2 regions of the Frigoribacterium sp. CFBP 13707 genome follow, and region 1 is predicted to be linked to the other one. Evidence: predicted binding sites of a transcription regulator. Region 1 holds the regulator's gene; the other holds the start of a gene.
The links. Region 1 encodes HrcA, which represses chaperone genes, less so after heat shock. Its sites were predicted from a motif close to TTNGCACTCGNNNNNNNCGAGTGCNAA; they were not measured.
Positions count from the first base shown of each region.

Region 2: the regulator HrcA is predicted to act here: its motif matches at 5,202-5,228, upstream of groES (co-chaperone GroES).

Region 1 is NZ_JACYVL010000002.1:651,301-658,897, forward strand. It holds gene lepA (translation elongation factor 4) at 1-460, shown strand, start outside; gene IFT45_RS06745 (DUF1990 family protein) at 465-1,256, shown strand; gene hemW (radical SAM family heme chaperone HemW) at 1,259-2,485, shown strand; gene IFT45_RS06755 (DUF4870 domain-containing protein) at 2,552-3,091, opposite strand; gene hrcA (heat-inducible transcriptional repressor HrcA) at 3,340-4,362, shown strand; gene dnaJ (molecular chaperone DnaJ) at 4,502-5,614, shown strand; gene IFT45_RS06770 (16S rRNA (uracil(1498)-N(3))-methyltransferase) at 5,617-6,360, shown strand; gene IFT45_RS06775 (histidine triad nucleotide-binding protein) at 6,417-6,839, shown strand; gene IFT45_RS06780 (PhoH family protein) at 6,829-7,597, shown strand, end outside.
Region 2 is NZ_JACYVL010000001.1:725,396-732,992, reverse strand. It holds gene tsaB (tRNA (adenosine(37)-N6)-threonylcarbamoyltransferase complex dimerization subunit type 1 TsaB) at 1-618, shown strand, start outside; gene rimI (ribosomal protein S18-alanine N-acetyltransferase) at 615-1,121, shown strand; gene tsaD (tRNA (adenosine(37)-N6)-threonylcarbamoyltransferase complex transferase subunit TsaD) at 1,190-2,227, shown strand; gene IFT45_RS03250 (DUF4190 domain-containing protein) at 2,306-2,710, shown strand; gene IFT45_RS03245 (hypothetical protein) at 2,905-3,885, shown strand; gene IFT45_RS03240 (class I SAM-dependent methyltransferase) at 3,982-5,169, opposite strand; gene groES (co-chaperone GroES) at 5,314-5,610, shown strand; gene rarD (EamA family transporter RarD) at 5,805-6,791, shown strand; partial or broken gene IFT45_RS03225 (ABC transporter substrate-binding protein) at 6,969-7,597, shown strand, end outside.

The DNA of each region.
Region 1 (7,597 bases):
CGTCTTCGACTTCTTCGACAGCCTCAAGTCGAAGACGGCCGGCTACGCGAGCCTCGACTACGAGCCCACCGGCGAGCAGGAGGCCGACCTGGTCAAGGTCGACATCCTGCTGCAGGGCGAGCAGGTCGACGCCTTCAGCGCCATCGTCCACCGCGACAAGGCCTACGCCTACGGCGTGCTGATGACCGGGCGCCTCCGCGAGCTCATCCCGCGCCAGCAGTTCGAGGTGCCCATCCAGGCCGCGATCGGCGCGCGGATCATCGCGCGCGAGAGCATCCGCGCGATGCGCAAGGACGTCCTCGCCAAGTGCTACGGCGGCGACATCACCCGCAAGCGCAAGCTGCTCGAGAAGCAGAAGGAGGGCAAGAAGCGCATGAAGACCATCGGTCGCGTGGAGGTCCCCCAGGAGGCGTTCATCGCCGCCCTCTCCGGCGACACGGAGAAGAAGGACAAGAAGTAGCCCCATGCGCCGAGCCACCCACACCGAGACCCGGACCACCTACGGCGAGGTCGGGGCCACCCAGGCCGCCGACCTGATGCAGTACCCGCCGGTCGGCTTCACCCCGGTCGAGTACCGCACCCGGGTGGGCCACGGCGACGCGCGCTTCGAGGCGGCCTGCATCGCCGCCCTGACCTGGAAGATCCAGGAGCGCAGCGGCATCACGGTGCGCGTCGACGGCGTGCCGCCCGCCGACGACACCGGCTACGTGCCGGTGACGTTCGACGAGTCGGGCGAGCCGGTCGACCCGGCGCACTGGAGCGAGGAGCGCCCCGACGAGTCGCGCTACGCGCCCGACGGCACGCCCTTCCTCACGGCCGGCACGACCGCGACGCTCGTCATCTCTGCCTGGGGCCGCCAGGTGGAGGCGCCGGTGCGGGTCGTCTACGTCGTCGACGAGCCGAAGCGCAAGGGCTTCGCCTACGGCACGCTCGAGGGCCACCCCGAGAGCGGAGAAGAGAGCTGGATCGTCGACCAGACCGACGACGGCTCGGTGTGGCTGACGATCCGTGCCTTCTCGCGCCCGAGCACGTGGCGCTGGCGCCTCGTGTCGCCGTTCATGAAGCGCACGCAGACCCTCTACACGAAGCGCTACCTCCAGGCCCTGAGCCAGAACGACGAGACCGGCGACGCGAGCGAGACCGTGCCGAGCGTCGACGACGTCGACCTCGCGGCCGCCGCCGAGGCCGCGGCGGACGACGAGGAGTCGCGCCGTCACGGTCCCGACGAGGTCCGCGACGTGCGTCCGGGCCACTGACGGTGCCCGGAGCCCTCCCCGTCGCCGACCCGGCCCCCGCCGACGGAGCCCTGCCCGCCTCCGTGGTCGAGGGCGTCGCCGACCGCGACCTCGGCGTCTACCTCCACGTCCCGTTCTGCCGTGTCCGCTGCGGCTACTGCGACTTCAACACCTACACGGGCGACGAGCTGCGCGGGGCCCGTCGAGACGACTACGCCTCGCAGGCGGTGGCCGAGGTCGCCCAGGCCGGCCGTGTGCTCGAGCGGGCGGGCCTGCCGCCGCGCCGCGCCTCCACCGTGTTCTTCGGCGGTGGCACCCCGACGATGCTGCCGCACACCGACCTCGCGACGATGCTGCACGCCGTCGTCGACACCTGGGGGCTGGAGGCGGGGGCCGAGGTCACGACGGAGGCAAACCCGGACAGCGTCGACGCGGAGTACCTGCGCGCCCTCGCGGCCGCCGGCTTCACCCGCGTCAGCTTCGGCATGCAGTCGGCCGTGCCGAGCGTGCTGGCGACGCTCGAGCGCACCCACGACCCCGAGCGGATCCCGCTCGTCGTGGCCTGGGCGCGGGAGGCCGGCCTCGACGTCAGCCTCGACCTCATCTACGGCACGCCGGGCGAGACCCTCGACGACTGGACGAGGTCGCTCGACGTCGCGCTCGCCCAGGAGCCCGACCACCTCTCGGCCTACGCCCTGATCGTCGAGGACGGCACGAAGCTCGCACGGCAGATCCGCCGCGGCGAGGTCGCCCAGCCCGACGACGACGCGGCCGCCGACATGTACGAGCTGGCCGACGCCCGCCTGGCCGAGGCCGGCTACGACTGGTACGAGGTGAGCAACTGGTCGAGGGGCGTCGAGCACCGGTCGCGCCACAACCTGTCGTACTGGACGGGCCAGGACTGGTGGGGCGTCGGGCCCGGTGCGCACAGCCACGTTGGCGGCGTCCGCTGGTGGAACGTCAAGCACCCGGCCGCCTACGCCCAGCGGATGACCGCGGGGGAGTCGCCCGGGGCGGGGCGGGAGACCCTCGACGACGAGACGCGCCGGGTCGAGCGCGTGCTGCTCGCCGTCCGCACCCGGGACGGCCTGCCGACGAGCGACCTCGACGCGACGGGCCGGGCGGCGGTCGCCGGGCTCATCGCGGACGGCTGGATCGACGGCCGCGCCGCCCTAGCAGGCCGTGTCGAGCTGACGCGCACCGGGCGCCTGATGGCCGACGCCGTCGTCAGCCGGCTGCTCCCGGCGTGACGCGAGGCGCGCCTCCCCGGGGGAGACGCGCCTCGGTGGGTGCGGCGACGCTGTCGCGCCGGCGGGCTACGCCTTGATGAACTCGATCGTCAGCGGGTACTTGTAGTACTCGCCCTTGTTCGCGGCCAGGGCCGCGAGGATGCTGAAGACGAGGATGACGATGGCGACGGCGGCCGAGATCAGGTAGCCGACGAGCACGATCCAGAGCAGGGCACCGACCACGCTCGCGATCGTCATCGTGATCTGGAAGTTGAGCGCCTGACGCGTGTGCTCCCGGATGAACGGACCGCGGTCCTTCAGCACGAGGTAGCCGACGAGCGCCGGGATGAACCCGAACAGGATCCCGCCGACGTGGATCAGCGTCGACCAGAGCTTCTCGTCCTCGGGGCGGAGGGGCTGGCCGGCCTGCTGGTAGCCGGCACCGCCGCCCGGGGCCTGCTGCCCCCAGGGCTGCTGCTGGCCGTAGGGCTGCGGGCCGCCCTGCGGCGCCTGCTGGCCGGGTGCCTGCTGGCCGTACGGCGGCGGGCCGGGCTGGCCGGCCGGGCCGCCCTGGCCGGGCTGCTTGGCGTAGGGGTCGTGCGGCTCTGCGGGCGGGGTGTCGGTCATCTGCTCACCTGGTTCGTCGTGGTCGGAGGTGACGGCCTCCCGCCCTGGAGGGGTCGGTGCCCGAGGGCGTCGACCGGACCGCGCGGTCCGGTGTCCGTCACGCCGAGCATAGGACAGGGAGGCGCGGCGCGAGTAGGTGCCGCCAGGCCGGTGGCGTAGCATTGGCAGTCTGGTACGGCGAGTGCCAGCCGGTCCGTGTCGACGCCCCCGGGGCGCGGCGGGCCCGTGGTGCGATGAGGAGGTGTGCGGTGGTCTCGGAACGAGGGCTCGAGGTGCTGCGCGTCATCGTGCACGACTACGTCGCCTCCCGCGAGCCCGTGGGCTCGAAGTCCATCGTCGAGCGGCACCAGTTCGGCGTCTCCGCCGCGACGATCCGCAACGACATGGCCCTCCTCGAGGAGGAGGAGCTCATCGCGGCCCCGCACACCTCGAGCGGCCGCGTCCCCACCGACAAGGGGTACCGCCTCTTCGTCGACCAGCTCGCCGACCTCCGCCCGCTCAGCGCCGCGCAGCGCCAGGCGATCGAGACCTTCCTCGGCGACTCCACCGACCTCGACGAGGTCCTCGGCCGCACCGTCCGCCTGCTCAGCCAGCTGACGAACCAGGTCGCCCTCGTCCAGTACCCCTCCTTCTCGCGGGCCCGCGTCCGCCACGTCGAGCTCGTCAGCCTCGCCGAGCGCCGGGTCATGACGGTGCTCATCACCGACACGGGCCAGGTCGAGCAGCGGGTCGTCGAGCTCCCCGCGCCGGTCGACGAGTCCTTCCTCGGCGAGCTGCGCTCCTCGCTCAACGCCCTCGTCGGCGGGGCTGCCCTGAGCGCCGCCGCGACCGCGCTGGCCGACCTGCCGGCACAGCACCCGCCCGAGCGCGCGGCCACCGTCGGGCTCCTCGTGGCGAGCCTCGTCGAGCAGCTCGCCACCGGCCGCCAGGACCGCCTGGTCATGGCGGGCGCGGCGAACCTCGTCCGCATCGGCGACGACTTCAGCGGCAACCTCTACCCCGTCCTCGAGGCCATCGAGGAGCAGGTGGCGCTGCTCCGGCTCTTCGGCGAGATGCAGCTCGACGCCGTCGACGTCGCCGCCAGCATCGGCCGCGAGAACGAGTCGTTCGGGCTCTCGCAGGCGTCCGTCCTCGCGAGCGGCTACTCGTCGTCGGGCAGCGAGATCGCCCGCCTGGGCGTGCTCGGCCCGATGCGCATGGACTACTCCACCAACATGGCGGCGGTCCGGGCGGTCGCCCGCTACCTCTCGTCCCTGCTCTCCGAGCGCTGACGAGGGCCGGCGCCGGCCTGCGGCCCCGACCACCGACTCCACCCCCAGACACGACACACGACCAGCAGACATCCCACCCAGACATCCGCCCCGCGGCCCCCGCGGAGCGCAGACGCACACCAGAGGCAGACGAGAACCAGTGGCAGATCATTACGACGTGCTCGGAGTCGACCGCTCGGCGACCCCGGAGGAGATCAAGAAGGCGTACCGCCGGCTCGCCCGCGAGCTGCACCCCGACGTGAACCCCAGCCCGGAGGCGTCCGAGCGGTTCAAGGACGTCACGCACGCCTACGACGTGCTCAGCGACCCCCAGCAGCGGGAGCGCTACGACCTCGGCCCCCAGACCGGCTTCGGCGGGGGCGGCGGCGCCGCGGGCTTCGGCGACATCTTCGACGCCTTCTTCGGCGGCGGGGGAGGCGGGGGTCAGCGCCAGGGGCCGAGGTCGCGTCGCGAGCGCGGCCAGGACGCCCTGCTCCGCCTCGAGGTCGACCTGGAAGAGATCGTCTTCGGCACGCAGCGCGACATCGAGGTCGACACCGCAGTTCTCTGCGAGACCTGCTCCGGGTCCTGCTGCGCGCCCGGCACCTCGCCCCAGACCTGCGACATCTGCCACGGCTCGGGCCAGATCCAGCGCCAGGTCCGCTCGCTGCTCGGCAACGTCATGACCTCCAGCCCCTGCGGCACCTGCCGTGGCTACGGCACCGTCATCCCGAACCCGTGCCCGACCTGCCAGGGCCAGGGCCGCGTCCGCGCCCGCCGCACCATCCCCATCGACATCCCCGCGGGCGTCGACACCGGCCTCCGCCTCCAGCTGCCCGGGCAGGGCGAGGTCGGCCAGGCCGGCGGCCCGAACGGCGACCTGTACCTCGAGGTCAAGGTCCGCCACCACGAGACCTACAGCCGCAACGGCGACGACCTGCTGGCGACGCTCGAGGTGCAGATGTCCGACGCGATCCTCGGCACCGAGACGACCCTCGACGGCCTCGACGGCGCGGTGGAGATCGAGCTCAAGCCGGGCACCCAGAGCGGCGACGTGCTGACCGTCCGCGACCGCGGGGTCACGAAGCTCCGCGGCACGGGCCGCGGCGACCTCAAGATCGGCGTGCAGGTGGTGACGCCGACCAAGCTCAGCCACAAGGAGCGCGAGCTGATCGAGAAGTTCGCCGCCGGCCGTCGCGAGCAGGCGCCCGAGCTGTCGCAGTTCCAGCAGGGCCTGTTCGGCAAGCTGCGCGACCGGTTCCTCAACTTCTGATCGTGGCGCACTTCTACCTGGTCGACGACCTGACGGAGGCGGTGGCCGGCTCGACCGTCACGGTCACCGGCGCCGAGGCACGGCACGCCGTCACCGTCAGCCGGGTGCGGGTCGGCGAGCAGCTCACGCTCGGCGACGGCCGCGGCACGGTCGTGCGGGGCGAGGTGACCGAGGCGACCGGCGACCGGCTGTCGCTGGTGGCGGCGACCGTCACCGCGCATCCTCGGCCCGGCGTCCGGATCGCGCTGGCCCAGGCCCTCGCCAAGGGCGACCGCGACGAGCTCGCCGTCCAGGCCGCGACGGAGCTCGGCGTCGACGAGGTCGTCCCCTGGTCGGCGTCGCGGTCGGTGTCGCGCTGGGAGGGTGCCAAGGTCGCGAAGGGCACGAGCCGCTGGCGCGCGATCACCCGCGAGGCGACGAAGCAGGCGATGAGGCCCTGGGCGCCCGAGGTGCTCGACCTCGCGACGACGAAGCAGCTCGCGGCCCGCACGGCGCTCGGCCCGGTGCTCGTGCTGGAGCCCACGGCCGACCGCGCGCTCTCCGCGGTCGACCTCCCGCCCGAGGGAGGCGCGGGCTCGGTCGTCACGGTGGTGGTCGGCCCCGAGGGCGGCGTCTCGCCCGCCGAGCTCGCCCTCTTCGTCGACGCGGGCGCCACGCTCGCGAGGCTCGGCGACAGCGTGCTGCGGACCTCGACGGCGGGCCCGGCGGCCCTGGCCGTCCTCAGCGTGCGGCTCGGTCGCTGGTAGGCGGCCCCGTCGTCGACGTCGGGCCGGTGTCACCGGCCGCCGGTACGATGAGCGGCATGTCCGACGACCAGACCAGCCAGGCCCCCGGCGGCTCCGACCAGCCGTCCGTCTTCAGCCGCATCGTCGCGCGCGAGATCCCGGCCGACATCGTCTTCGAGAACGAGCGGGTCATCGCGTTCCGCGACGTCGAGCCCAAGGCTCCCGTCCACCTGCTCGTCGTCCCCAAGACCGAGCGGTGGCACGACGTCGCCGAGCTGGCCGCGGGCGACCCCGCGCTGCTCGCCGAGATCGTGGCGACGGCCTCGGCCCTGTCGGCCGACCCGGCCGTCTTCCGCTCCGACGACGGCACCGACCTCTCAGTCGGCCGCGGCGAGTTCCGGCTCGTCTTCAACACCGGCCCCTCGGCCGGCCAGACCGTGTTCCACGTGCACGCCCACGTGCTCGGGGGACTCCTCCAGGAAGGCACCCTTGCCCACTAGCGACACTCCGTCCACCGGCTCCGACGCCCGCGCCGAGGGCGCGACCCGGGTCGACATCACCGTCGACGGCGTCGCGATGGTCCAGCTGCTCGGTCCCCACGACCGGCTCCTCAAGACCGTCGAGAAGCAGTACCCCGACGTCCGCGTGCTCGTGCGGGGCAACGAGGTCGGACTCGAGGGGCCGGCGGCGTCGGTCGCCCGGGCCCGGGGCCTCGTCGACGAGCTCGTCTCGCTGGTGCGCAACGGCCACGACCTCGTCCCGGCCGAGGTCGAGACCAGCGCGAAGCTGCTCGACTCCGGGCAGGCCGCGCCCGCGGACGTCTTCGGCCAGCCGATCGTCTCGAGCCGCGGCAAGTCCGTCCGGGCGAAGACGCTCGGCCAGGCCCGCTACGTCGAGGCGATCGACCAGCACACCATCACGTTCGGCATCGGCCCGGCCGGCACCGGCAAGACCTACCTCGCGATGGCGAAGGCGGTCCAGGCCCTGCAGCGGCGCGAGGTGCAGCGCATCATCCTCACGCGCCCCGCCGTCGAGGCGGGGGAGCGCCTGGGCTTCCTGCCCGGCACCCTCACCGACAAGATCGACCCCTACCTCCGCCCCCTGTACGACGCGCTCAACGAGATGATGGACCCGGAGATCGTGCCCAAGCTGCTCGCGGCCGGCACCGTCGAGGTCGCCCCGCTCGCCTACATGCGCGGCCGGACGCTGAACGACGCCTTCGTCGTGCTCGACGAGGCGCAGAACACGACGCCCGAGC
Region 2 (7,597 bases), on a different contig from region 1:
GGCGGCGTGCTCGCCGAGTGCGCGGTCGCCGACACCCGGCGGCACGCCGAGGTGATCGGCACCCTGATCGACGAGGCCCTCCGGGCCGCGGGCGTCGAGCCCTCGCGCCTGAGCGCGGTCGTCGCCGGCGTCGGCCCCGGGCCGTTCACCGGGCTGCGGGTCGGCATCGTCGCCGCGCGCGCCTTCGCCTTCGGCGCCGGGGTGCCCTGCCTCGCGGTCGGCAGCCACGACGCGGTCGCCTTCGAGCGGCTCTCGGCGGAGGCCGGGCGCGACGTCGCCGAGGCCGGCGGCCGCCTCGACGCGCCCCTCGTCGTCGTCACCGACGCCCGCCGCCGCGAGGTGGCCTGGAGCGCGTGGGCCGGGCTCGACGACGACGGCCTGCCCGTGCTGCTCGACGGGCCCGCGCTGGTGCGCCCGGCCGACCTCGACGACGCGACGGGCGCCTCCTCGGGGTCGCCCCGCACCGACCCCGACGCGACCGTGGTCTCGGCGGCGGCCCTCGGCATGCTCGCCGAGCGCCTGTTCGAGCACGGCCGCGCCTTCGCGGCGCCCGAGCCGCTCTACCTCCGCGAGCCCGACGTGACGCCCTCGGCAGGGCCGAAGCCGGTCGGCCGGTGAGCTGGCGGCTGCGCCGGGCCGACGTCGACGACCTCGACGCGGTCATGGCGATCGAGACGTCGGTCTTCGCCACCGACGCGTGGTCGCGGAGCGGCATGGCGCACGAGCTCGCGTCGCGCGACGGCTACTACCTCGTCGCCACTCCCGAGGCCGACGACACCGTCGTCGAGGGTTACGCCGGGCTGCTCTCGCTGCCCGGGGCCCCCGACGCCGACGTGCAGACCATCGCGGTCGTCCCTGCCGCGCGCGGCCGCGGCCTGGGGCGCACCCTGCTGACCCAGCTCGTCGCCGAGGCCCGGCGGCGCGGCGCCCGCGAGGTCTTCCTGGAGGTGCGAGCCGACAACCCGGGAGCGCAGCACCTCTACGAGACCGCCGGCTTCGAGGCCATCGCCGTCCGCCCCCGCTACTACATGCCCGACGGCGTCGACGCCGTCGTGATGCGCCTGACCGTTCCGCCGACCGAGACCCGGCCGGCCGCGACCGAGAGCGAGCCGACCCCGTGACCGCCACCACCGCCTCCCCGGCACCGTCCGTCGCGCCCGCAGCCGCGTCCGGCGACTCGGGCCCGCTCGTGCTCGGCATCGAGACCAGCTGCGACGAGACCGGCGTGGGCATCGTGCGCGGCACGACCCTGCTCGCCAACGTCATCTCGTCGTCGATGGACGAGCACGCCCGGTACGGCGGCGTCGTGCCCGAGGTCGCGGCCCGCGCCCACCTCGAGGCGATGGAGCCGGCCCTGCGCGCCGCGCTCGCCGAGGCCGACGTCACCCTCGACCAGCTCGACGCGATCGCCGTCACGAGCGGCCCCGGTCTCGCCGGGGCCCTGATGGTCGGCGTCGGCGCGGCTAAGGCCCTCGCGCTCGCCACCGGCACGCCGCTCTACGCCGTCAACCACCTCGTGGGCCACGTCGGCGCCGACGTGCTGCGCGAGGACGGCAGCGACCTCGAGCTGCCGACGATCGCGCTCCTCGTCTCGGGCGGCCACACCTCGCTGCTGCACGTGCGCGACCTCGTCGACGACGTCGAGCTGCTCGGCGAGACCATCGACGACGCTGCGGGCGAGGCCTTCGACAAGGTCGCCCGCCTGCTCGGCCTGCCCTACCCCGGCGGGCCGCAGATCGACCGGGTGGCCGCCGAGGGCGACCCCGCGGCGATCCGGTTCCCGCGCGGGCTGACCCTCCCGAAGGACCTCGTGCGGCACCGGTACGACTTCTCGTTCTCGGGGCTGAAGACCGCGGTCGCCCGTTGGGTCGAGCGTCGTCGCGACGAGGGGCTCGAGGTGCCCGTGGCCGACGTGGCCGCGAGCTTCCGCGAGGCCGTCGCCGACGTGCTCCTCACGAAGGCCCTCGCCGCGTGCGCCGACCGGGGCGTGCCGCGGCTGCTGCTCGGCGGCGGGGTCGTCGCCAACGCCCGGGTCCGCGCGCTGGCGGCCGAGCGCTGCGCGGCGGCGGGCGTCGAGCTGCGCGTGCCCCCGCTCTCGCTCTGCACCGACAACGGGGCGATGATCGCCGCACTGGGGGCCCAGCTGGTGGCCCGCGGTCACGCGCCCTCGCCGCTCGACTTCGACGCCGACTCGACGCTGCCGGTCACCGTGGTGCAGGCGGTCTGAGCCGGGGCCGCTGCCGGTAGCATCGAGCGGACCAGACCACCGGCACGAGCCGGGCGCACGACGAGGAGACCACGGGACATGACCGACCAGTACCCGGCCCCCCAGGGCCAGCCGCAGAAGGACAGCTACGGCACGCCCTCCGGCCAGCAGCCGCCGGCCTACGGCGCCCCCGTCGGCCAGGGCTACAGCGCGCCCGGCGGCCCGGGCTACGGCCCGGCGCCCCGCAACAGCCTCGCGCTGATCGCCCTCATCCTCGGCATCGCGGGCTTCTTCACCGGCGTCGCGAGCATCGCCGCGATCGTCGTCGGGCACATCTCGCTCAGCCAGATCAAGAAGACGGGCGAGGAGGGGCGCGGCATGGCGCTCTGGGGCACCATCCTCGGCTACGTCGTGCTGATCGGCGGCATCCTCCTGGCCGTCGGCTTCGCCGTCCTCTTCGGGGCGCTCGCCAGCTCGGGCCAGCTCGACTACTCGACGTACTGAGGCGACGCCCACGGGCTTCATGGCTGCCTCATCGGAGGCGTCGATACGATGACGGGGTCCACGCCGACGGCATGGGCCCCGTCGTCCGTCCGGTCCACCTCGGCCGGGGCGACACCGCACGGCACCGCACCTGATCTGCGACACCGCACCGCGACTCCACCGATGCTCCGCCGCCCGCACGCGAAAGGCTCCTGATGGCCACCGACGACACCACCCCCGAGCAGTCCGGGCGCGCACCGCAGTCCGCTGACGCGCCGCAGTCCGAGCCGACGCAGGCGCCGACGCCTCCGCCCGCGCCCGCGGGCGACCAGCAGTCGCCGCCGCTGCCGCCCACCTCCTTCCCCGGCGCCGCGTCCCAGCCCGCCGCGCGCCCCGCCCACGACCCGTTCGTCGCCCCGGGGCAGACCCCGGCCCCGCAGCGGTCGTCGTTCGCGGCGCCCCAGCCGGGCTCAGCGCAGGGCGGTGCGCCGTCGGCGCCGTACGGTGCCCCGGCACAGGGGCAGGGCGCTCCGCAGTCGGCGCCCTACGGTGCGCCGGCGCAGGGTGCCCCGCAGTCGGCTCCCTACGGGGCCCCCGCGTCCGCGCCGTACGGTGCTCCTCAGCCGCCCCGGCCCGGCTACGCCGCGCCGTCCGGCCCGGCGGCACCCGGCCAGCCGGGCTCGCAGCAGTACGGGCAGCAGCCGCAGCAGGGGCAGTACGGGCAGCAGCCGCCGCAGCAGGGCCCGTACGGTCAGCCGCAGCAGCCCGGCCCCTACGGCCAGCCGCAGCCGGGCCCGTACGGTCAGCCCCCGCAGCAGTACGGCCAGCCGCAGCAGCAGTACGGCCAGCCCTACGGCGCCCCGCAGCCGCAGCAGCCCTACGGCTCGCCCTACGCCCCCTACGCCTCGGCCGGGCCCACCAAGCCGTCGAGCGTGCTCAGCCTGCTCGCGATGATCGGGTCGATCTTCGGCGCGTTCATCACGATCCTCGTCGTCACCTTCGGGGCCGGCATCATCTTCTCGATCGCCGGAGTGGTGCTCGGCCACATCGCCCAGAAGCGCGAGCCCCGTTCGCGCGGGTTCTGGCTGACCGGCCTCATCGTCGGCTACGCGGGCATCGCCCTCGCGATCGTCGTCTGGATCGGCTGGGCGACGTTCTTCAGCACCGTCGCCGACAGCAGCTACTACGGGTACTGACCCGAGGCGGTCCGGCGGCGGTGCTCGCCGCCCGGCCCGCGCCTCCTGACGACCTCGGCCGTCGCACCCCGGTGCGGCGGCCGTCGTCGTGTCGGGTCAGACGCGTTCGCAGAGCAGGGCCGTGTGCCGCCCGGCGACGCGCGTCAGCACCAGCGTCGCTGAGCCGGTGCCCTGCAGCGACAGGCGCTTGCGGAACGCGGCGGGGTCGACGTCGACCCCGCGCTTCTTGATCTCGAGGCGGCCGACGCCCCGGGCGCGCAGCTCGCGCTTGAGGGTCTTCTCGTCGAGGGGCAGGGCCTCGACCACACGGAAGACCTGGGCGAAGGGCGTCTCGACCGGCGTGTCGGAGGTGAGGTAGGCGATGTCGCGGCTGACCGTCCGGGCGCCGAGGCTCCGGGCGAGGTCGCCGATCAGGCGGGCCCGGATGACGGCGCCGTCGGGCTCGTAGAGCCACTCGCCGAGGTCGCCCACCTCGACGTCGTCGGAGTCGGCGGGCGCGGTGAGCTCGGCGGTGCCGGAGGCGGTGACCACGAGGGCGGACCGCCCGACGCCGGGCCGCGCGAGCGCCCCGAACCAGACCCCGAGCTCGACGACCTCCCGGTCGACGGAGATCCACTGGCACTCCGCGTCGGCGGGCAGCAGCTCGCGGTCGATGCCGGGGCCGAGCTTGACCCCGGTCGGGCGGTGCTCGGCGTGCCCGAAGGCGACGTCGAGCGAGGGCGACCAGTCGGCCGGGTCGGCGAGGCGCTTGGTGCCGCTGTGGCCCGCCGTGCGCCGGGCCGGGTCGAGGAAGACGGCGTCGACGCCCGCGAGGTCGACGTCGGCGGCGTCGGCGTGCTCGACGCGGGCGCCCGACCAGGGGGCGAGGTTGTACGCGGCGACGGCGGCGGTGACCTCGTCGCGCTCGACCGCGAGCACGTCGAGCTCGAGGGCGGCCAGGGCCATCGCGTCGCCCCCGATGCCGCAGCCGAGGTCGGCGACCCGCCGGGCCCCGGCGGCGCGGAACCGGCCGGCGTGCCGGGCGGCCACGGGGAGGCGCGTGGCTTGTTCGAGGCCCGCCTCGGTGAAGAGCATGCGGCTGGCGAAGTCGCCGAACTTGGCGACGGCACGGCCCCGGAGCCGGGCCTGGCTCAGCACGGCGGCGACGAGCGCGGGGGAGTGGCCCTGCTTGCGGAGCGCCGCGACCGTGCCGACGACGTCGTCGTCGCTCCGCCGCGCCGGCAGCGAGTCGAGCAGCCGGAGCCCCTCGGGCGAGAGGATCTCGAGCAGCTCGGTGGTGTCCATGGGCTCCAGTCTCGCGCATCGACGCCGTGCCGCTGGCACTCGTGTTGACCGAGTGCCAGCGGGCCCCTACAGTTGTTCCTGGCACTCGCACGTGGTGAGTGCCACCCCACGTTCTACGAAGTTCCGAGAAAGCAGAGGTCAACCGTGTCGGTCTCCATCAAGCCGCTCGAAGATCGCATCGTCATCCAGCAGGTCGAAGCCGAGCAGACCACGGCTTCCGGCCTCGTGATCCCCGACACCGCCAAGGAGAAGCCCCAGGAGGGCGAGGTCGTGGCGGTCGGTCCGGGTCGCATCGACGACAACGGCAACCGCGTCCCGCTCGACGTCGCCGTCGGCGACAAGGTCATCTACAGCAAGTACGGCGGAACCGAGGTCAAGTACGACGGCCAGGACTACCTCGTCCTCTCGGCCCGCGACGTGCTCGCCGTCATCGTCCGCTAGTCGGTCGACACCCTGCTCCACCCGGAGGCCCCCGCCACACGGCGGGGGCCTTCGTCGTGCGCGGGCGGCGCGAGACGGGGCGCCGTCCCGTCGAGGCGCTGTGCGGGCCGCCCGTGCGCGAGATCGGCAGGAGCGGCACGGTCCACGGCAGCACCGGGCCGGTCGGCGACGGGGGCTCGCCCTAGAGTCGTGACGTGACCGACGACCGTGCCCGCGCCTCCTCCGCCCCCGTCGAGCCCGTCGGCCCCGCCCGGCCCTCGGGCCCGGCCGAGCGAGCCGGCTCCGGCCTCGCCTACGCGGTCAGCGCCTACGGCCTGTGGGGCGTGCTGCCGATCTTCTTCCTTCTCATGTCGCCCTCGGGGCCGTTCGAGATCGTCTCGTGGCGCATCCTCTTCTCGCTGGCGTTCTGCCTGGTGCTGCTCGCCGTCACGCGCGGCTTCCAGGCCTTCCTGGCGCTGCTGCGCCAGGGCCGCGTCGTCGCGCCGATGGCGCTCGCGGGCGTGCTCATCGTCGTCAACTGGACGACCTTCATCGTCGCGACGCTCGCCGGGCACGTCGTCGAGGCGGCCCTCGGCTACTTCATCAACCCGATCGTCACCGTCCTGCTCGCTGTCGTCGTGCTGCGGGAGCGCCTCCGGCCCGCCCAGTGGGCCGCCATCGGCCTCAGCGCCGTCGCCGTCGTCGTGATCGCCCTCGGCACCGGCGGCGTGCCGTGGGCGTCGCTGATCATGGCGTTCTCGTTCGGCGCCTACGGGCTCGTCAAGAAGCAGATGGGCGGTCGCGTCGACGCCGTCAGCGGCCTGACCCTCGAGACGCTCGCGGTCGCGCCCGTCGCGGCGGTCGCCCTCGTCGTGATCGCGGCGACCGGCGTCGACGGCGGCGTCGTGTTCGGCTCGGTGAGCCTGCTGCACACCCTCACCGTGATCAGCTCGGGCGTCGTGACCGCGGTCCCGCTGCTGCTCTTCGCGGCCGCCGCGCGACGGCTGCCCCTCGCGACGATCGGGCTCACCCAGTACCTCGCGCCCGTGCTGCAGTTCGTCGTCGGCGTCGTCCTGCTCCACGAGCAGATGCCGACCAGCCGCTGGGTCGGCTTCGCGATCGTCTGGGTCGCCCTCGTGGTGCTGACCGTCGACATGGTGTCGGCGAGCCGCCGGGCACGGCCGCGGCCCGCCGTGGCGTGACGTCCGTCCGGGGCCCGCACCGCGCCTCCTGAGGGCATGTCACGAATTGCTAACGAAACCCCTGAGTGACGACCAGAACACGCGCCGGAAACAATCGAGCCCTAGTTTCTTCTCAATCGCGAGGACCGTCTGCCTAGTGGCGGTCCGGCTGCACGCGCTTCCAGAAAGGGACCACGGATGATCCGATCCACCAAAGGGCTGAAGGCTCTGGCGCTCGCAGGAGCCGCCTCCGTCCTCCTCGCCGCTTGTTCGTCCACCTCGACGCCCAGCGACGACACCTCCTCGTCGAGCGCGTCGGCGTCGGCGAAGACCGACCCCGCTGCCGCCTGCGAGGCGCCCAGCAGCCCCAGCCAGGACGCTCTCCGCATCGGCACCATCCTGCCGAGCACGGGTACCCTCGCGTACCTCAACCCGCCCGCCGAGTCCGGCGTCGGCCTCGCCGTCGAGGACATCAACGCCGCCGGCGGCGTGCTCGGCCAGGACGTCACGATCGACCCCAGCACCGACTCGGGCGACAGCAACGACCTCACCGTCTCGAGCGCCGCAGCGACGCAGCTGATCGACGCCAAGGTGCCCGTCGCCATCGGCGCGGAGTCCTCCAGCGTCACGCTGAACGTCATCGACCAGATCACCGCGGCCTGCATCGTGCAGATCTCGCCCGCCAACACGGCGACCGACCTCAGCGGCTACTCGTCGTACTACTTCCGCACCGCGCCGCCGGACTCCGTCCAGGGCTCGGCGCTCGGCCAGCAGATCGTCGACGACGGCAACGCCAACGTCGCGTTCATCGTCTTCAACGACACCTA